Linked DNA regions of Hymenobacter tibetensis. The protein of the gene in region 1 interacts with the protein of each later gene in a pairwise test. Links are inferred from orthologs where the notes say so. Each region holds a gene or a part of one and is shown on either strand. Other genes may lie near its edges.

Evidence for each region.
Region 2: the proteins of sucD (region 1) and sucC interact in binary tests that used the Escherichia coli proteins (3 or more experiments, as listed by UniProt). The link is inferred for Hymenobacter tibetensis from one-to-one orthologs.

What each region holds. Positions count from the first base shown.
Region 1 is NZ_CP094669.1:930,363-940,971, reverse strand. What follows is about bases 4,437-7,279. They hold sucD (succinate--CoA ligase subunit alpha), read left to right. Parts: upstream 4,437-5,338; coding sequence 5,339-6,220; downstream 6,221-7,279. Other genes in these bases: MTX78_RS03860 (mercuric reductase), read left to right, coding at 7,223-7,279; MTX78_RS03865 (outer membrane beta-barrel protein), read right to left, coding at 6,314-7,114. In the rest of the region: MTX78_RS03895 (hypothetical protein), read right to left, coding at 1-76; MTX78_RS03890 (hypothetical protein), read right to left, coding at 87-779; ade (adenine deaminase), read left to right, coding at 1,577-3,232; MTX78_RS03880 (response regulator), read right to left, coding at 3,336-3,746; more of MTX78_RS03860, read left to right, coding at 7,280-8,623; MTX78_RS03855 (hypothetical protein), read left to right, coding at 8,954-9,412; MTX78_RS03850 (hypothetical protein), read right to left, coding at 9,417-10,097; rny (ribonuclease Y), read right to left, coding at 10,428-10,609. UniProt on the Escherichia coli protein: Succinyl-CoA synthetase functions in the citric acid cycle (TCA), coupling the hydrolysis of succinyl-CoA to the synthesis of either ATP or GTP and thus represents the only step of substrate-level phosphorylation in the TCA.
Region 2 is NZ_CP094669.1:1,912,911-1,923,462, reverse strand. The notes cover bases 3,900-6,685. They hold sucC (ADP-forming succinate--CoA ligase subunit beta), read left to right. Parts: upstream 3,900-4,588; coding sequence 4,589-5,782; downstream 5,783-6,685. Other genes in these bases: MTX78_RS07615 (organic hydroperoxide resistance protein), read right to left, coding at 5,859-6,344; MTX78_RS07625 (glycoside hydrolase family 113), read left to right, coding at 3,900-4,393. In the rest of the region: MTX78_RS07645 (RecQ family ATP-dependent DNA helicase), read right to left, coding at 1-296; MTX78_RS07640 (hypothetical protein), read left to right, coding at 695-1,201; MTX78_RS07635 (hypothetical protein), read right to left, coding at 1,218-2,021; MTX78_RS07630 (ABC transporter ATP-binding protein), read right to left, coding at 2,416-3,078; more of MTX78_RS07625, read left to right, coding at 3,257-3,899; MTX78_RS07605 (carbohydrate binding domain-containing protein), read right to left, coding at 7,177-7,722; MTX78_RS07600 (nuclear transport factor 2 family protein), read right to left, coding at 9,159-10,037; MTX78_RS07595 (sensor histidine kinase), read left to right, coding at 10,452-10,552. UniProt on the Escherichia coli protein: Succinyl-CoA synthetase functions in the citric acid cycle (TCA), coupling the hydrolysis of succinyl-CoA to the synthesis of either ATP or GTP and thus represents the only step of substrate-level phosphorylation in the TCA.

The DNA.
Region 1 (10,609 bases):
CAGTGACGTGAAGTTGCTGGCGCACGGCCTCGGCAGCAGCCCGCAGGGCGGCCACCGGAGATTCAGGAACAGACATAAGGAAAAAACTAACGAGCTGGCTGGGAGGTGAACTGTAAGTACTGATTTATCCGCCAGTTGGAGTAGCGCTCAAGTAGTTGGGCAGCGTCGCGGCGAGGGTGGTACTGCTTGGCTCGCAACCCAGCGACTAGGTCCGGATTATCGCCGAGCAGCTTCAGCATAAGCTGGTTGAACTTTGCTGTATTCGTGGGCAATATTTGCCACTCGTCCTGGCCATGCCGCAACAGTAGCTGGCTGGAAAGCGCCGAAAGCAATGTAGCGGGCCGTTGCGAGTCGTAGCTGAGTAACTGAAAGCCGCCGCCTCGGTACAACTGCAGTCCGAAGACAGCAGGCAGCAGCACACGGCGCCGAACAAATGGAAAGCGGCGCTTGACGACAACCAAGTCCCGCGCTGCTACTACAGTATCGCCCATCGTTGCGAAACGCCTCAACTCGGTGGGGAGATACGCTTTGTAGATACGGCCGGCGTCGCTTAGGTACACCCGGTCATTTTCCCAATTTTCTATCTGCACCGTATGCCAGGCGCCATCATTGCCCTGATATATTCCGGCGTGGCCAGCACCCCGCCGGAGCGTCGGATCTTCGGTAGGAGCAGGCGTAGGCGCCGGGAAAGCAGCAGGCTTGCGTTGGGCCTGCCCGGTACCAGCAAGCGCAACCGAGACGGTAACTGTTAGATTAAACAGGATGTGCCTGGTTTTCATGGCGGGAAAGATCGGCAACTTGAATCAGTATTAGGATACCGGCGCTTCCAGTCTATGGACCGTCCTATCCTCTACTTGGTAGGCTTTAGTGCGCAAGTCACCGGCCTACGGATGTTTCGCCAAGCCCAGATGGTCTCCCAAAAGAGCTAACATCATACGCTCGAACCCTTAACGCTTGACTGGCACCGCCATTGCCTCGGTTATGTGCCTGAGCATCAATTCGTTTCCGCTCCATTCATGTTGTTTCACCTGTAAGAAGCTAACAGCTAGCTGCCTTAGTTACTGACTTTTCATGAAGCTGACGACCTACCCGTTGGTTGGTTTTTCGGGTGTTGGCGAAATTGCGTACAACCTGAAAGGTATCGGCTCCCATAGTTATCAAGCGCACTCTTGCGGAAATAAGCCCGACCCGCGCTGGGTTTCATCTGCGGCCAGCAGCCTGACAGCCAGTAAGAATAGCGCACGAAGAGTTATGACCGGCTTGAAGCGGTAAAACGTGTTCATCGACTAGCAATACACTATTGCAGAGAATACGCTAGCTGGTAACTATTGCCTTAGTGGCTGTCGCAGGGGCAGGGGATTTTGCCGATGGCGGCCTTGCGCTTATAGGACGCGGTTTTCTTTTGCTGCGGCGTGCGGCTAGCGCAGCCCGTAGTAGCGAGGCCTGAACCCAAGAAAAGGGCAGTTATCAATAGAGTGGCAATCTTTCTCACTGACGCAGATTTCTACAAATATACGGTTCTTTACCTGTCTGCCGCTTGCTAGCGACCAGTATCCTACAGCTTCTCCCCTAACTTATGCCCGCTGAATTTAGTTTACAGGCGAACGTCATCGACCTGTTTGCCAATACCATAGCCCCAGCTGTTGTGCACGTAGCCGCTGGCCGCATCCAGGCCATCGAACCAACTGGTGCCGCCGAGCCCGACCCTGGTTTGCCGTATGCCTTGCCCGGTTTCGTGGATGCCCACGTGCACATTGAAAGCTCCTTGCTGATACCCGCCGAGTTTGCCCGGTTGGCTGTAGTGCACGGTACGGTAGCTACCGTATCCGACCCGCACGAAATTGGAAACGTACTCGGGGTGGCGGGTGTCGAATTCATGCTGGAGAGTGGGCGGCAGGTGCCATTCAAGTTTTGTTTTGGGGCCCCGTCGTGTGTGCCGGCTACTCCTTTCGAAACGGCCGGTGCCGAGATAACGGCGCAAGACATCGAGCAATTGTTTCAGAACCCGGAAATCGGGTATCTGGCGGAGATGATGAATTGGCCTGGCGTGCTAAACCGCGACGCGGGGGTGATGGAGAAGATCCGACTGGCGCAGCAGTACGGGCGCCCCGTTGACGGCCACGCGCCCGGCCTACGCGGTGCCGACGCACAACGCTATGCCGAAGCCGGCATCAGCACCGACCACGAATGTTTCACAGCCGAAGAAGCCCTAGACAAGCTGGCCGTGGGCATGAAGATCCTGATTCGGGAAGGTTCCGCAGCACGTAATTTTGATGCGCTGATTGACTTGCTGCCCGAGCACCACGAGCACATGATGTTCTGCTCCGACGACAAGCACCCCGATACGCTGGTGCTCGGCCACATCAACCAACTGGTGCAGCGCGCCGTGGCCCGCGGCCAGGACGTGCTACAAGTTCTCCGCGTAGCCTGCCGCAACCCCGTAGAACACTACCGTCTGCCGGTTGGCCTCTTGCAAATCGGCGACCCGGCCGACTTCATTGTAGTAGACAACCTAACGGATTTCAATGTACGCCAGACCTATTTGGATGGTGCGCTAGTTGCCGAGAATGGGGCTACGCTGATTCCGGCGGTACCCGGCCGGGTTGTCAATAACTTCCATGCACGCGTTGTTGGTGCACAAGAGTTTCAGCTGCCTACCCCAACCGCTGGACAAGCGACAATCAGAGTAATCGAGTGCTTTGATGGGCAGCTTATTACCGCCCGCCACGACCTACCAGCTCGCACCGTAGATAGGCTGGTAGTGCCCGATGCCGCGCAGGATATCCTGAAGCTTGTTGTTGTGAACCGTTACCAGCCGGCGCCACCAGCAGTGGCCTTCATTCGTGGCTTTGGCCTGAAGCGCGGCGCCTTGGCCAGCAGCGTCGGGCACGACTCGCACAATATTACCGCGGTAGGCTGTGATGATGAAAGCCTAGCCCGGGCCGTGAACTTGGTGATGGAAGCACAGGGCGGCCTTGCAGCCGTGGGCAGCCACAGGGAGGAACTGTTGCTGCCTTTGCCGGTAGCGGGCCTGATGTCGGAAAAGGATGGATACGGCGTAGCTGCTTCCTATGCCGCTATTGATGCGCTATCCAGGCAGCTTGGCTCCCCACTGGGTGCGCCGTTCATGACGCTTTCTTTTATGGCTCTGTTGGTTATCCCGAGCTTGAAATTGAGCGACAAAGGCCTGTTTGATGGCGAGGCCTTTCGGTTTGTAGAAGCAGTGGTGTAGCACGCTTTGCCCATGTGGTGTAATGCAAAAGGCCGTTCCTACCTATAGGAACGGCCTTTTGTATCTCTGTCATTTGCCTGAGCAAACTGCGTCTCTGTTGCTGTTAGAACCGCTTTTTCAGCAGCTTTTCCATCTTCTCTTCGGTTAGCGGCTTGGCGAGGTACTCCACGTCCGGATATTGCGCTACACGGGCCGTGTCGGCGGCGTGCATGGAAGTGGTTAGCACAGCCATTACCGTTTTAGCTTTCGATTGGTCGGGCAGCGCGTCGTACAGCTTCAAAAACTCGAAACCGTCCATACCAGGCATTTTTAGATCAACGAACACGAGCGCAGGTACGGCATCAGGATCAGCGGGCGTGTTTTCTTCGCCCCACAGAAATTGGAATGCTTGCTCCGCTTTACGGAACGTGTGTACCTGGTCAGCTACGTCGAGCCGACTAAGCAAGCGGTTGTTCAGAAAACTAGTGGTTTCGTTATCGTCAACCAGTACAATGCTGCGCAACTTCTTCGACATAGGGCAGTTTATTTTCAATAAAGCACGAATAGAAGCTGGAACTCGCGGAAAGGTTTACAGCCACCCTTGCTCCCGCATCCAATCATCGTTGTAGATCTTACCCAAGTAGCGGGTGCCGTGGTCAGGTAGGATGACAACCATGGTATCGTCTTCCTGAAGGTGCTCCCGGGCGTATTCCAGTGCCCCGTACACTGCCGAGCCACAGGACCATCCAACGAACAAGCCCTCTTCCTTCGCTAAGCGGCGCGTCATAACGGCTCCGTCTTGGTCTGTGACTTTGATGAACAGATCAATCACGTCGAAGTTAACATTCTTGGGCAAAATATCTTCGCCGATGCCTTCGGTCTTGTAAGGATAGATTTCGTTTTTATCGAAAATCCCGGTTTCCTTGTATTTTTTGAACACCGAGCCGTAGGTGTCAATGCCTACCGTCACGAGGTCGGCGTTCTGCTCTTTCAGATACTTCGACGTTCCGCAGATAGTACCGCCAGTGCCTACGCCGCACGCTAGGTGCGTGATTTTGCCATCGGTTCCTTTCCAAAGCTCAGGGCCCGTGTTCTCGTAGTGAGCAGCTGTGTTCGACAGGTTGTCGTACTGGTTGGGGTAAAACGAGTTGGGCGTTTCGGCTGTGATGCGACGAGCCACCGAGTAGTAGGAGCGCGGATCTTCGGGTTCTACGTCCACGGGGCAAATCACAACCTCAGCTCCTACAGCCCGCAGAATATCCTGCTTCTCTTTGCTTTGCTTGTCGCTCATTACAAAGATGCACTTGTAGCCTTTGGAAATAGCGGCCAACGCCAAGCCCATGCCCGTGTTGCCGGAAGTACCTTCTACAATAGTGCCGCCAGGCTTCAGAATGCCCGCTTTTTCGGCATCTTCAATCATACGCACGGCCATACGGTCTTTCACCGAGTTGCCGGGGTTGAAGTATTCTACTTTAGCCAGAACGGTACCTTTGATACCGTCCGTAACCTTGTTGAGCCGTACCAACGGCGTGTTGCCGATGGCTTCGACTATGTTATTAAGGTACATGAGAGGGGAATTGTTTATGAGAGAGGGGGCCGCAAAGGTACGGAATTGCTGTGGTAGCCTTAAGCTGCTACCAAGTTTCCTGTGCTGCACCAGCACAAACCTAGAAATTGGGCACTAACAGCTAGTTCCTGGTAAGCCCTTCTGGTACAACAACCGCTTGCCGGCTTTCTGTGTTATCAAGCGAATACAAAGCCTGCGCTTCGTCGAAATATAGAATGGCATCGTAGCGGTCCGGCAGGTTGATGAGCGTGTGGTTTCCGGTTTCCCGGTTTCAATCATACAGGACACCGAGAGTGGCATGGCTCCAGTTTCACTTCTCTTTGAAGAGCTATTGACGCCGCAATAGTTCTAGTCGAGCCAAGATAAATCTGCGGCAGGCCACTAGTAGCCGGTGTGCTTTGCGCACAGATGCCCCCTAGTAGCTCTCGCAGGCAAGTACTTACCTTGAATGCGCCAACGGCTTGTCACCGGGCCAAAAAAGCCTACTTTTGCGCACCGGCTGCTTTCACAGCACCTTTTTTGCACCCCCAACCGCAACTTATCTTTAACCCCCTCTCTACATGAGTGTTCTGGTCAACAAGGATTCTAAAGTGATTGTGCAGGGCTTTACTGGCTCCGAAGGCTCGTTCCATGCCCAGCAGATGATTGAGTACGGCACCAATGTGGTGGGCGGCGTTACGCCCGGCAAAGGCGGCACGCAGCACCTCGACCGCCCGGTGTTCAACACCGTAGCCGAAGCCGTGGAACAAGCCGGCGCCGACACCAGCATCATCTTCGTGCCCCCAGCTTTCGCCGCCGACGCCATCATGGAAGCCGCCGACGCAGGCATCAAGGTCATCGTCACCATCACCGAAGGCATCCCTACCAAGGACATGATTGCGGTGAAGGAATACCTGAAGGGCCGCGAAGGCCTGCGCATGATTGGGCCAAACTGCCCCGGCGTCATGACGGCTGGTGAGTGCAAAGTGGGCATCATGCCCGGCTTCATCTTCACGAAAGGCAAAATCGGTATCGTTTCGAAGTCGGGCACACTGACCTACGAAGCAGTGGACCAGCTCACCAAAGCCGGCCTCGGCCAGACAACCGCCATCGGCATCGGCGGCGACCCTATCATTGGCACCACCACCAAGGAAGCGGTAGAGCTGCTCATGAACGACCCCGAAACGGAGGGCATCGTGATGATTGGCGAAATCGGCGGAGGTATGGAAGCCGAAGCTGCGCGTTGGATCAAAGAAACCGGCAATAAAAAGCCTGTAGTAGGCTTCATTGCAGGCCAGACGGCTCCTCCCGGCCGCCGCATGGGCCACGCTGGTGCCATCGTTGGTGGTGCCGACGACACCGCTGCCGCCAAAATGGCCATCATGCGTGAGTGCGGCATCCACGTAGTGGATTCGCCCGCCGAAATCGGCGACACGATGCTGCGCATTTTGGGCGGTAAATAAGTTGTACGTGGGTTAGCTCATTGAAAAAGCCCCGGCGCAAGTCGGGGCTTTTTTATTGCTCGTATTCTTGAACACGGAACCGGGGCTAGCCAGCTACTTCCGTCCTTCCTGCCCGCCTACGTTCACGATGACCCCGAGTTGAAACACCGAGTTGGAGGCTTTCAAAAACTTACGGCTACGCAAGCCGAAGTTGCTGCCGCTAATAAGTTGCAGTTGAATAGGGCCCAATACCTGAATGCGCGTGTAGGTGATAGGCTCCAGGAAGACATTGTCTTCGGGTGCTTGCGCCACTCCTTCAACACGCAAGTCATTGAGCTGCATATAGCTGGCTCGCAACGCCGTACCGTAGTTGAAGTCCCAGTCGCGCCCGAGAGCGTGGAAGCTTTTCTCGTCTTTCGACGTGTAGTTCACCTGCACAAAATACTTGTTGAGCTTTCCTTCCGCCGTTTCGGTGGTGATGTTGGTTTCGTTGTTGAACCGGGTGCGCTTGGTATTGCCCACACCGAGGCCTCCATACACCTCCAGCACGCGGCGGTCCTTACGCAGGCGGGTGAAGTAGCCCACTCCGCCTTCCACAAAGTCGTGGTCGATGGATTCGCGCTTGGTTTTGCTGCCAAAGAAGTCCTCCTTTTTGTTGGAGTGCAGAAACGAGGCCGACCCCATGACACCGATATGCTCCCCCACGGCGTAGGCCCCTTGCAATGCCGTATTGCCACTGAAATTGCTGTGGACGCCGGCGCTCCACTCCCCTTTCTGGGTGAGTAGTGGCACTTGGGGCGGGGGCGGGAAATAAAGAGAAGAACAACTAGCCAAGCCAGGCAAGCTCAACAGCAAAATGGCACGAAGCAAACGAATCATAACCGACAGGCGGGTAATAGGAAAATTGAAGGCCAAACGCACAAAACTACACTTCGTTGTGTGGCCGCAGGCTCCACAGTTGCGTACAGTTTAAAATGGGAGTTGCTACCGAGGCAGCTTCTCATTGTCCAAACTTCGCGTTTTATGCCCAATACTTCTTACGATGCCCTCATTATTGGTTCCGGCCAAGCGGGTAATCCACTTGCCACTGCCCTTGCCGACGCCGGCCAACGCGTAGCTCTTATCGAGGAAAACTTGCTCGGTGGTTCCTGCATCAACTACGGCTGCTCCCCCGTGAAAGCCATGTTGGCTTCAGCCGAAAGGGCCCACCAACTGCGTACTGCCACTGATTTTGGCGTTAAAGGCGCCGAACCCGCCGTCGATATGGCTGCCGTGGTATCTCGCAAAGACGAAATAATTGGCACGATGCGCGAAGGCGTCCGTAGCAACCTCACCGAAGAGCACAAGGGCATTACAGTTCTTGAAGGCCATGCCGCCTTCACGGGGCCGCGCAACATTCTTTTTACGCCTGCCACTGGGCCTCTACAAGAGCTTACTGCCAAGCGCATTTTCATCAATACGGGCACCCGCGCTACTATTCCGGAGGTCGAAGGCCTGGAAGGGCTACCATACCTGACCACCACGCAGCTGCTCGATCTTAAAGAACTGCCCGAACACCTCATCATTCTAGGCGGCGGCTACATTGGCTTGGAGTTCAGCCAAATGTTTAGGCGCTTTGGCAGCCAGGTAACTATCATCGAATCAGGCTCCCAGTTGCTAGAACGCGAAGACGATGATGTGTGCGAGGCATTGAGCAAAATTTTAACCGATGAGGGAGTTGAAATTGTGCTGGATGCTAAAGTTCGGCTCGTTTCGCGCAATGCAGAAGGCATGTTTACGCTCACGGCCAGCACCAAGCAAGGCGAACGACGCTTGCGCGGCACGCATCTGCTAGTAGCCACCGGCCGCACTCCCAACACCGATACGCTAGGCCTCGACAAAGCCGGCATCAAGCTAGATGACAAGCAATTCATTGAGGTGAATGAGCGTCTGGAGACCAACGTGCGCGGCGTTTACGCCCTCGGCGACATCCACGGTGGCCCCCAGTTCACCCACATCAGCTACGACGACTTCCGCGTTGTTCGCGACAACTTACTTGCGCGCAGCAAGCGTCGCTCAGCCAAACAGCGCCCCCTCCCCTACTGTGTGTATACTGAGCCGCAACTTGGCCGCATCGGCCTCAATGAAAGCCAGGCCCAAGAGCAAGGCATCGAGTACCGCGTAGCTTCCATGCCCGTACTCACGATTGGCCGCGCCCGCGAAACTAGCCGCACCGGCGGTTTCTGGAAAGTACTGGTTGATGAGAAGGACCACATTGTGGGCGCTTCGGTGCTGTGTGCGGAAGGCGGCGAACTAATGACCATGTTCCAACTCATTATGATGGGCAATCTGAAATATCAGCAGCTTCAGAACATGGTTATTGCGCATCCTAGCTGGGCAGAAGGCCTGAACAATGTATTTGCGAAATTGGCAAAACCCAAGTAGCACAAGCGGGTAGGTGGGGGCGCTTAGCTGGCTACAGTTCTTGCTTTCTTGGTGCTCATGAGAGGGTATTCCCTGAAGCAGAGCATCTATGGTTGTCCTGCAAGCCCCGCTCCTCTATCCATGCTATGATCTGTATGCAACACTTTGCCTCGCGGGCAGTGCCAACCTAAGGATGGATTGCACCACGTTGGCATCTTCAACTACAAATATGTACTACGGCTTAGCTGGAAGGTCGGCATTCAGCACTCGATGCGCTTCCCAGCCGGCACTACGGCCATAGAACAGCAGTAGATTTCTCTGTTTCCACTTGTAAGCGTAGCGCCCTCATGTATGCGTCGAATAGCATGTGCCGTCGTTGTCTTTTGCTTGGGTGCATTCTTGGTCGGGTGTGAGCAGAAAGCGGCTTCCTCTGCTGCACCTCCCACCCCTACTCCAGCAACCCGCACCACGCCCCCACCAATTGCCCCGGCATCGGCTAGCCTCACTTATGCAGGCACTTATACAATGCAGGATACGGCGGTGTGCTCCTTGTCTATCACCATCAGCAAGCAGGCCGATGGCTACCACTTCACCTCGGGCGGAACGCAAGGCAAGGTTGCAGTAATGCAGCAAGGTGCCGAAACCTACCTGACTTTACTGGGGCTGAAAGGAACTGAGCCGCAAATTGATATAGAAGTTGCGTGGCAAGACACTATGCTAGTGCTCCAGAACTACGGCAACTCCATGAACGAGTACACCCGTTTCGGGCAGTGCGACGCGAAGTATCTGGAACTAGTCAGGCAGCGTTAGTAGCCTACTCCGTTTTCTGCGCAAATAAATGGGGCAGCAGAATCACGCTCAATGCCGCAAATCCTCGCCCATCTTTGATAAGGCGGCGTTCATACGATTCGTTGGGGTCGTATTTGCGGCGGCCTTCATTGGAACCTCCTATTGAGGCTTGCACCCGCAGCCAGGGCAGTGCTCCATCTTCGCGGCCAAAACGCCAGAACACCATCGGCTCCATGCGGGTCATATGGCGCAGGTCGAGCGGTTGGCTGTCGTAGGTGAGCGAAGTGAACGTGACGCGTGTCAAGCGGTAGGCAACGCCCATTGTAACCCAAGGGGCACGATAAGACGCAGAAGCTTCGCCATACAGCTTGTGGTAGCGCGCCTTGAAAGCCACGTTTTCCCCTATTGACACGAAAGGCCCAACATCGAAATACCCTCGGCTGCTGCGCGTTTGGCCGTAGCCGCCCAGCCCACTCAGCAACCACCGCTTGCCGAGCGGATAATATCCACCGATACCCATTTCGTACTGCCGAACCCGAAAGTAGGTGGTGTCCCGGTCATCCGTTTTGATGCCTCCAGCCGCCCGCACCAACAGATGCTTTACTGGCGAGTAGGTGGCTCCTGCTTCCCAGCGGCCATTTAAAAACGTAGTGCCTTGCACCTCCACCTCGCCTTTTTCGCGGATTTGAGACGTGGAAGGCAACATTGGAGCATACACCGAGCAGCTGCTACACAGCCAAGTCAGTAGCAAGCAAGTATAAGCACAGAGTATAGTTCGAGGCATAACAAGCAATTACTAGAACGAATATGCATTAGCTTTTACAAGCCTACAGTCTTTAATCCAGTGCCCCTGCGCATACAGAATTTTGCTTGTGCTTTAATTCACACAAATGGTACCGCACGAGCCTTGGAGAGGCATCACTAAGATACTGGCTGCTGCAGCTTGGTTGCATAGCTAAAAAGGATAAACGCGGTTACAGCCTAGACTGTAACCGCGTTTATCCTTTTTCCTAGTTAACTAAGTGTTAATCAGCCTTTACTTGGCGTACGCAACGGCGCGCATTTCGCGGATTACCGTGATTTTGATCTGACCAGGATACTGCATTTCCTTCTCGATTTTCTGCGAGATTTCGTAGCTCAGCTCCTGCGCGCGCTCGTCGGATACGTTGTCGGCATTTACCATTACGCGCAGCTCGCGGCCGGCCTGGATGGCGTAGC
Region 2 (10,552 bases), 980 kb from region 1 along the record:
ATTTCTTGGTGGCTCATCCCCGCATACACCGCTTCGGCCTTGATACCCCGCTTGCGCAGGTTCTCCACCTGATCCTTCATCAGCGCAATCAGGGGCGACACCACCAAGCACAACCCGTCTCGTGCCAGGGCAGGTACCTGAAAACAAATGCTCTTTCCACCACCGGTCGGCAATAGCGCCAGTACATCCTGCCCCGCTAGCACCGCCCGGATAATGTCCTCCTGCAACGGCCGAAAAGCAGTATGTCCCCACGTCTGATGCAGTACGTGCAGAATATCGTCGGTAGGCAAGGTCAAGGTACGAGTAAGCTTAGCGGAACCACGAAGGTACGGCCGTTGCTTTTAAAACAGAAAGCCAGTGCTACCGTCGTTTCGCTGACCTTCAGGTAAGAAACTACCTTCTTGTTGCTCGTAGTAAAGTAAGCATGATTGGTTGCTGTTCAGGCTCGGTTATCCGGGCAAAGTTTTATTGTGTTTGCAAATAGCTTGTTTTCAATATTATATAAAATGGATAAGGCTTATTACTAAATTTATTTTTCGGAGCATAGTTCAATGAAATAAATATAGTTACATTTATAACAGTCAAAACGGCCTTTAAACGTTGTATAGGGCGCATCTGACTTTAAAAGACTATTTGCTCTCTCCTCGCTCTGCGTACTTACACCTCACTGCACCCTCTTTTAAATCATATTGCCATGAGCATAGATATATTATTAGAAAAACCTAATGTGTCTATTTCCTTCGATAACGCTAATCGTTGGCTCTACCTAGATTGGCACGGTGACCTTACTTTATCTTCCGTGCAAGAATGCTGCGTAGCGGTAGCCCAATGCTTTCTTTCTCAAAACTGCACCCGTATCCTTAACGACAACTCCAACGTCACGAGCATCACTTCCGACGTCGGGGCCTGGCTGGCCACCGAATACTTCCCTCACATGCAGATGGCGGGTGTGGAGTACATGGCATGGGTGTATTCCGCAGGTGTTGATATTCAATGCTGCACCGATGTAGCCTTGTACAATATCTCCTCACCAGTGGTCGCGCTATTCAGTGACATTGCCTCGGCCTACAGTTGGCTGTGTGCCGTGAAGTTCAAGTCGCCCATTTTCACGAAAGCAGCAAAGACGACAGTGTACCGGAATCAGCAAGAGCTTAAAACCTACGTGTCGTCGTTTGTTGTGAGTTCAATGTACGTGTACTAATCATTCGGGTATCTGCTTACGCGGCAGCCGACTGACCATTCTCACGGTCGTCAATTGCCTTCTTTAGCTTGGCAATAGCCTGCGTAGCTCGCTCATCGTCCAGACGGTTGATGTTAAGCAACATCTTGGTCTTCTCCTGGCGCGTGATAACCGGATGGTTCAGCAGACGAATAATCTCTTCCTTCTGCGCGGCCGAGGCATAAGTAACAGCAGCAACTGGCGCTTCAGGAGCAGGCTCAGCAGCTACGGCTATCATTGGAGCGGCTACTTCAGCCGCAACTGGCGCAGGAGCAGCAGGTACCACTGCCATAGCAGGCTGCGTGACAGTAGGCGTGTTGCCGCCATACTCCATCTCTTCAGCAGGCGTAGGCTCGTAACCAGCAGCCCGAATAATCCAGGCTAGGATGTTACGGTATGCTTTGCCAATAGCCCGGGTCTGGGCCATGCTCATGATAGCAAACTCCTGGTAGAACTTTTTGCCCTGCTCCTTGCTGGAGCAGATAGCGAAGCCCGCACCCACTGTCTGCCCGGAACGCATGTCGAACAGCGTCACCTTAGCTTGATATTTTAATTCTTGGTCGTTTGAAACGTTGATGACATGGTCGACGATGGGCACAATGCCCAAGCGCGAACCGGCATACTGCCAGCCTTCCACGTTCACAAACTCTTTGCCTTGCACCGTAGTGGTCAGCTTGTTTTCCTTGATGAACTTGGCCAGATCGGTAGCCAAGTGCAGGGTCTCGTCGGAGCGCGAAATGTCGTAGCTCTCCACTTTGGTCTTGCGAACCGGCTCTTTGATGGTCTTGGTTGCTTCGCTCATGGCGTCTGTTCTTTTATGTCCTGTAATACCGTGTTTGTGTTCTGATATGTAAACGCCTTGGCCTCCTAAAAGGTGCACAAATCTATATATTTTTTATAGAATTTTTACTCTGTCTGTCAGACACTTACAACTGCATATTCAAAAAAATTTAGTTGACTAATTTTTTTAGCCTTCCCCAGCATCTTTAGTGTGCTTTTCAGGTGGCGTTACTCTCCTGCGTACGGGCTAATGGAGCATAAGAAAACCCGCTCCTTCGTTTCCGGAAAACGAGGGAGCGGGTTGCAAAGCATGGTCCGGGGCGGAACGGACGCATGACCGAGGTCGTACGTAAATAGCATCTGAAAATGGCTTCCAGATGCCTTATATACGGCCAAGCTGAACGGCAGGTTATAAGCTAGCTCCCCCCCTCCCAGATCAGTCCGTCTTTCATCGTAATCTTCCGGTCAGCCATTTCAGCTAGTTGGTCGTTGTGCGTCACAATGACGAAAGTTTGACCTAGCTCTTTGCGCAGCAGAAAAAAGATTTGATGTAGCTCCTGTGCGTTCTGTGAGTCAAGGTTTCCGCTGGGTTCATCCGCAAAGATGATTTCGGGAGAATTGATGAGGGCACGCGCCACCGCCGTGCGCTGCTGTTCACCGCCACTCATTTCGCTAGGCTTATGGTCGGCGCGGCGCTCTAGGTTCAGCATGCCCAACAGCTCGCGGGCCCGAACTCGGGTTTCGGTTTCGGAACGACCGGCCAAGTATGCGGGCAAGCACACGTTTTCAAGAGCCGTAAACTCTGGCAGCAGATTATGGAACTGAAAAATGAAGCCGATATGCCGGTTGCGAAACCGCGCCAACTCCGAGCGTTTCAGTGAGCTAACCGATTCCCCATCGAAGAGCACCTCCCCCGAATCGGGGTTGTCGAGGGTTCCTAGAATGTGCAACAGGGTGCTTTTGCCCGCGCCTGACGATCCTACAATGGATACTATCTCGGATTTTTCAATCGTCAAATCGATGCCCTTCAGGACTTCTAGCGTGTTATATTTCTTACGAACGTTGATGGCTTGCAGCAAAACGGAACCAGGTAAAGTGAGCCGAGGGTATAGAAAACAAATCTACGGTTTGCCCCGCAGATTATGTGGTTGAACTCGATTTCGCCGTCCGGGGATGCCTCCCGACGATTGGTAGGCTAGAATATTGCAGTTGATAGTGGTTTTCTGCTACTTGAGTGGCCTGTTTGTAAGCGGTATTATGCCAACTACCTTTTCTTTTGCATTCGTACGCCGATTTTGGTGGGTTCCGGTGCTGCTTATGGCGGTACCCGTGGCACTGCTGGTAGTGTGGTGGCACTGGCCGCGGCAGGTGGTAGCCCTGCCCTCATCATCGGCGAACAGTGCCAGTAGTGTCTCTGGCCGCCCTACCGGTAACCGGTTGCGAGGCGTAAACTGGGTGGCCGCCGACTCGGTTTCCAGTTCGAATATGGAGCCTTTGGTGCGTAGCGGCGTGACGTGGATAGCCCAAACGCCCTTTGGCTGGCAAGCGGGTGCGGCCACCCCGGAGGTGCGGTTGCACACAGGAGGCGCTTTTCGGGGCCATTGGGGCGAAAGTGACCAAGGCCTGGCTCATACCACCCAGCAAGCTCGGCTGCGTGGCATCCGTACCATGCTCAAGCCTCATCTATGGTTGCGCGGCGGCAATGGCTCCTGGCCCGGCGACATCAATATGACTACCGCTGCCGACTGGCAAGCCTGGTTTGCAAGCTATTCCATCTTTTTGTTGCATTATGCTGAACTGGCTGAACGAACCCACATGGATGCTCTCTGTATCGGCACTGAATTGCAACATGCCACGGTAGGGCATGAAGCGGAGTGGCGGTCCTTGATTAGGAAGGTGCGCAGCGTATACCATGGCCCTCTCACTTACGCTGCTAATTGGAGCGGAGAATTCGAAGAAATTCGCTTCTGGGACGCCCTGGACTACATCGGCATTCAAGCCTATTTCCCTCTGAGCACCACCACTCGCCCCACCAAGGCCACGCTGCTTGCTTCCTGGAAACAACCTCTGCGCCGGATTGAAGCGGTACAGAAGCGCTACAAAAAGCCGGTACTGTTCACGGAAGTTGGCTACAAAACCACTCCAGACGCTGCTATTGAGCCATGGGCCTGGCCCGACCGCACAGCGGTGTTCACTGAACTAGACGAGCAAACGCAACGCACGTGCTACGAGGCTATGTTCGAGACGTTTTGGGGGCAGCCCTGGTTTCGTGGTACGTTCATCTGGAAGTGGTATCCTGGCTTGCAGGCCGATGGTCCTGCGCATCGCCACTTGGATTTTACGCCCCAGCACAAACCGGCCGAGCAGGTGATGGCGCAATGGTATGGCAAGTGAGCTTGTTGCTGCTCGTTGCTGGTTGAACTGGTGCTTGTTAGGAGGTAAAAATGCTCGAAACGATAGTACTTGTGGCCTCCTACCAGCCAATCACCTAACAGCCACTAATCCAACAATCAACCACTAGCAATCAACAATCCACTTGTTTCTACCTACTTTCGTGCACATATCGAACCACCTCCATAACTGACCTCCATGAACATTCACGAGTATCAGGGCAAAGACATTCTGAAACGCTACGGTGTACGCGTGCAGGAAGGCATAGTAGCCGACACCGCTGAAGAAGCAGTAGAAGCCGCCAAGAAGCTGAACGCTGACACTGGCACCAGCTGGTACGTAATCAAAGCCCAGATTCATGCCGGCGGGCGCGGTAAAGGGGGCGGCGTGAAGCTGGCCAAGAACTTGGACCAGGTAAAAGAAATTGCAGGCCAGATCATCGGCATGCAGTTGGTGACCAAGCAGACCGGTGCTGAAGGCCGCAAAGTGCACAAGGTGCTGATAGCACAGGACGTGTACTATCCTGGCGAATCGGAAACCAAGGAGTACTACATGAGCGTACTCCTGGACCGTGGCACTGGCAAGAACGTCATTATCTATACCACGGAAGGCGGCATGGACATCGAGGAGGTAGCGGAAGCGCACCCCGAGAAAATCCACCGCGAGCATGTTGACCCACGGGTGGGCCTGCGTCCCTTCCAAGCCGCTAAAATCGCCTTCAACCTCGGCTTGACTGGCCCGGCGCAAAAGGAAATGGTAAAGTTCGTGACGGCGCTCTACAAAGCCTACGACGACACCGATTCGGCTATGTTCGAAATCAACCCGGTGCTCAAAACGTCGGACAACAAGATTTTGGCTGTTGACGCCAAAGTGACCCTCGACGAAAACGCCCTCTATCGTCACCCAGATTTCGCAGCCCTCCGCGACACCAACGAGGAAGATCCTTTGGAAGTGGAAGCCTCTGCCTCGAACCTGAACTATGTGAAGCTGGACGGCAACGTAGGCTGCATGGTAAACGGTGCCGGTCTCGCTATGGCGACCATGGACATCATCAAGCTGAGCGGCGGCGAGCCGGCCAACTTCCTCGACGTAGGAGGTGGAGCCAATGCCCAAACCGTAGAAGCCGGTTTCCGCATCATCTTGAAAGACCCGAATGTAAAAGCTATCCTCATCAACATCTTCGGAGGCATCGTACGTTGCGACCGGGTAGCGAATGGTGTGGTAGAAGCCTACAAAAACATCGGCGACATCAAAGTGCCGATCATTGTGCGCCTGCAAGGCACCAATGCCGAGGAAGGTGCTCGCATCATCGATGAGTCCGGCCTGAAGGTGTATTCAGCGGTGCTTCTGAAAGACGCTGCCGAGCGCGTTAAAGAAGTGCTGGCTATGTAGTTTTCACTAGGTCACAACAAAGAAAGGCCGCTTGGAATATTCCAAGCGGCCTTTCTTTGTTGTGACCTAGTGAAAACTAGTTGCCTTTCTCAGCTACACCAGCGTTTTCTTCTGCTTGCACCGGAATGGCTTGGCCCTTCACGCGTAGTTCCACTTCCATGTTGCCGCGCGTACCAACTGAGTAGGGGCAAATCTTGTGTGCTTGCCGTACCATCTCAATGGTTTTGGCTTCGTCGAATTTCTTTAAGTCGATATCTAGAACGGCGCTCAGGCCATAGCCTTCGCCTTCCTGAAACAATGATACCGAGCAGTTCACTGTAGTATCCGCATCAAGTTTGTCGTTGGCGCGCTGAGCAATAACTAGTAGAGCTTGCTGAAAGCAAGAAGCGTAGCCAGCGGCGAATAGCTCTTCAGGATTGGTAGCGCCTTTCTTTCCGCCAAGTCCTTCAGGCACCGACATATCCAAGTCGATAATGCCAGTAGTAGAACGTACGTGGCCGCTACGGCCGCCAACAGCTGCAGCTTCAGCAGTGTAGAGAGTTTTCTTTTCAGTGGTAGCCATATGGAGTTTGGTTGGTCGAGTTCAAGGATAGTTAACTGAATTGACGCTCGTAAGGTTGTGGTAGACCCACATAGGTTTTTACAGAAAATGCAGCGCTAGGTTTGGCTGCAACGCTATTTGTAGCTAGTTTTGCGGCTCCTTATCGGTCACGTCGTACAACGGATAGTATGAGAGTTTCCGAAGCTCTTGATCTAGGTTCGATTCCTAGCGTGACCACAAAAAGCCTGTTCCTAAGCTAGGAACAGGCTTTTTTATTGTTTTGAAAGATCTCGCAGGCCAGTGTTTCTGGGCAAGCCCACAAGGTAGAGAGGATTCGAAGGGTCTTACTACGAGGGAGATACGTAGCGGTGGATAATTGCTCTTTGTTTACTCAGCTACAAAGAATGCCGCCGTACCGCTTGTTATATTTGGCATGTGAGCAACACAACAGGCTAGCTCAGTAAACAGCTAGCATCCTCGAGCACACCATTCAATGCTACCGAGCTAGAACAGCGCATACGACTACCGCTTCTGCTAGTGGGTGCTATCTACCAACCATGACGCCAGACTGCCACGGTTAGAAACGAGAAAACAAATACCACTAAAACCCAGCCCAGTATAGTAAGCGGATTGTACTTGCGGCGGCGTCTGCGAACACGCACTCTCTTGTGACTAGGGCTGGACATAGCAGATAGCATTTATCGAACTACCTACGCTTTCTGCTATAGCACTAGATTTACAGACCTATATTTATTCAAGAAAGAGCGAAGAAAACAAGCACTTCGAATCTGCAGTAGAAGCTGCGAATTCTTTGTATTGGTTAGCTTCCCGGACTGACTGTCTGTACTCAGCGCTACTCCGCTTTATCAATTGTCAGGTCGTCGAGAAATACCGTTTCTTTTGCTCCAGTGCTCCACAGATACACGTTGAATCTGTACGATGAGGAAACATTTTCTGGGAGAGTAACTACTTTCTCTACCTCAGTCCATTTCCCAGGCGTTTTGACTTCGTCTGTCAGTTTCATGCCTTCCCATAAGACAGGTTTGGCCCCTGGGTTGGACGGATCTTCAATGGCTGTTACTAGCAGAGTTGAAGTAGCACCAAATGAGAGGTTTACCCATGCTCGAACTTTGATCTTCTTTAATTCACTGCTACTAAGTTTACTTAAGGTATTATGGTAGCCTCTGCTGTATTCTAGGCCGGGACTCACTTTCACAGAATACTGCCCAGAATGCGCGTTTTCCTTGGTAAGAGAAGAGACCGGGACATTCTCTGTCCAGCCGTCTACTGATTCAAAATCATTTGCCGCAAGGTGAGTACTCTGTACATCTGTTTTTGTATCGCTACAAGAAGCCAGACCTATTGCTAGCAACACAAAAACTAACTTTTTCTTCAGCATTTTTATTTATGTAATCGGTGTCCAATCCAATGTATAAAGTATTTTCAATATCCAGCACAGAGAAATTAAACCAGTTAAGCACATTCTAGAGTAGCTGAATTTAGCTAGTGTAAATTGCGTGATTCACTCAATTTATTAAACTACCTAGCGGCCAAGACGGTACAGTCAGCGCAATAATTAGACTTTCAGCTACTTGAAGAGAGCATCCTCTTTGATGCTGCTTATATGTGCACGCATAAGTAGTCTTGTAACCATAGTGGCACACTTTTTTTCACCCGCCCGCTTCGGGTCTAGCTGCTTGTATATATCGATCCAGATTCCGCACACTTTTATCGACTGTGAGGAATTGACGGGTGTTGCTGTGTTGAGGCAGTTGCGTTTTCCTTGGCATCTATGCCCCCAGTGGTATCATCTGGTGAGTGCTACCCCCTTTCTCAGTCTACCTATTATTGAGGACGAACTCTGGCTGCAATAGCATTAACCTAACTACAAGCGATACAATGACACCAAGCAGCGCTAAGCAAAGCAGTATGAAATACTAGCCAAGTAAGTGCTATCCGCAACACAGCCTGCGGATGAGTGTGCTAGTGACTGATAAATGCAATACAACTCCATAAAAAGCACATACAACTTGTGCTATACATATGCGTATTCTATATTAGCCACAATCTAACGAAGCTACTCCAATGTGAATCGCGCTGCACGGGCCTATTGCCACGAAATCTTTTTAGCCGAACTACCTCGGCCGATGCACGTTGTGCATCGGGATTCTCGGGCTGTGTCCTTGCAGCACTGCATGCATGAATGTGCACTTACCCCTCAGCCCCAAGCTGAGACTTAGCATTCTCTTCAGGAGTACCGTTTCGTGTGTTGAGGATTGCGAGTTGCACTAGGAGCATACCTATTTGGCTTTTACTGTCTGGAAACGCCTTCTAAATGGAAGGTTTTACCCCATGCTGTGCTTGTGTAACGCCTAGTACGTTGGCGCGGCTTTACTGCGTGCGCAGTATAACGCTGGTTTACTGCTAAGCCGTTTTTGGTAGGCATGCTACCAAGTATACACGAACAGGTATACGCCCGCCCATGGCTGAGACACGAACAAAAACCGACGGACACTCCTTCTGCTTACCTAAACCAAGCTACCAACGTGTTTTTTAAAGCACTTCACCGTCATACTACCACATCCAATGAAATTGCCTGATCCTCTTTTCTTTCGCTTAATGTACACGTGGCCTAGGTCAAATAATACCCCCGTACATACTTCCTGGCGCAGTCTTACTGTTTCGCCAACCAACTACAGGGGGTGGCGTGTTGTGTTTGCGCCGACCAATCTGCAGCTTGATAGAGAAGCCCTGGCACGATGCGGTTACCCATTTTCCGCCTTAACCAACAATTGACTCGCTACTACTAGTGCAGGTTTGCGTGCGTAGTGACAGTTAACGCAGATCAACTACTTCATGCACTAGCTGCCAGGAGAGCTTGGCCCCACGTTTCCAAATGCGAAGAAAGGGGCCGCTCTTCTGGTTGTAGTGGCTGTAACCGTACGTGAATCCAAGGTCGCCGGAGGGGGCCACTACCGCCCGTACCGTAGTGTAAGTGGCTCGTTCGGTTTGCGTGTTGGCGAAAGCAGCGGCAGCTAAGCCTATGTGCGGCATACTACCAGTCCGGTACAACCGCACCTCTTCGGTGGTTGCCAATACTCGGTTGTACGCCGCTTGCAACGACTCTGTGCCAGCCACTTGCGCCATACTGGCTTCCGCTACCAATAGTTGTTTTCGGCTAAGGGCGCTGTCAACCACAGCCACCGGTTTCTTGACTATTCCGGCCGGTACACTTGGAGCCGAAGCAGCTTCGTGAACTGGTGCCCCATGCGTTATACCCACATCAGCCACTACCTTCCATTCGCCAGTGCTGGTTTTGCGCCACACGCTGGTGAAGTGGCCGAAGCCGACAGGGGTATCCGTGGCAGCTTGGGGCCGAACCTCGAAAGGACCAGTGGTGTAGCCGAAGTCACCGGAGGCAGATAGGTCGGCGTACACGGGCCACCAAGACAGCAGGGTGGCCTGTTCGGGCATCTTCTCATAGATAGGTTTGCCAAGTTGATAACGCCCCTTCACCACAACCAACGCCTCCTCGGCTAAATACCGGGTGAATCCGGCTTTGATGCCGTGCTTGCCCGTAAACGCGGCAAAGGCGCGCTCCGCCGATAGTAGGGCTTGGTAATCTGACTGGTTGCCGTGGGTGGCAGAAGTCAGAGATGCGGAGTAACACAGAAAACCTGTTGCAGCTAAAAGCAACAGAACAGCTTTGTACATAAAACAGAAAAGTGAAGTTGGCGCCTTGACCTCAAGCAAGTGCTGGACCGCCTATGCCGTAGCACACCAGCTACATGAGAGGCCAGTTTGGGCGCAAGATCTTCGCTGGGCACACCCGCGGAAAAGGAAAAACGACGAGTTGAGCGAAGCACTGCTTCAACCCTAGTTTTTGGCGTTTCAACTGCAAGAGCCCCAAGCCCAGCACGTATCACGAAAGGCAGGAGCACTTGGAAAAGATGTTTTACCTGAGCTTCCGCCTGAGAAAGGTGCCACTAACTGCGCACGCACCAGAAGCCGCCCACGCTTGATTCCCGCTTTTCCTCAATTCAACCCTTTGTTCCTCCAAATCAGGCGGAATCGGCTTTGCCTTGCCTTAGACGGAAGTTTATATTTGGTGAACAAGTTCTCTTGCATATGCCAGCTCAGCCTACGGAACAGTTAAATGATCGGTGGATCCGGATCAGTGGCATCACGTTTCTCGTGCTTCTGGCCATCTATGCCTATAAAGCTTATGA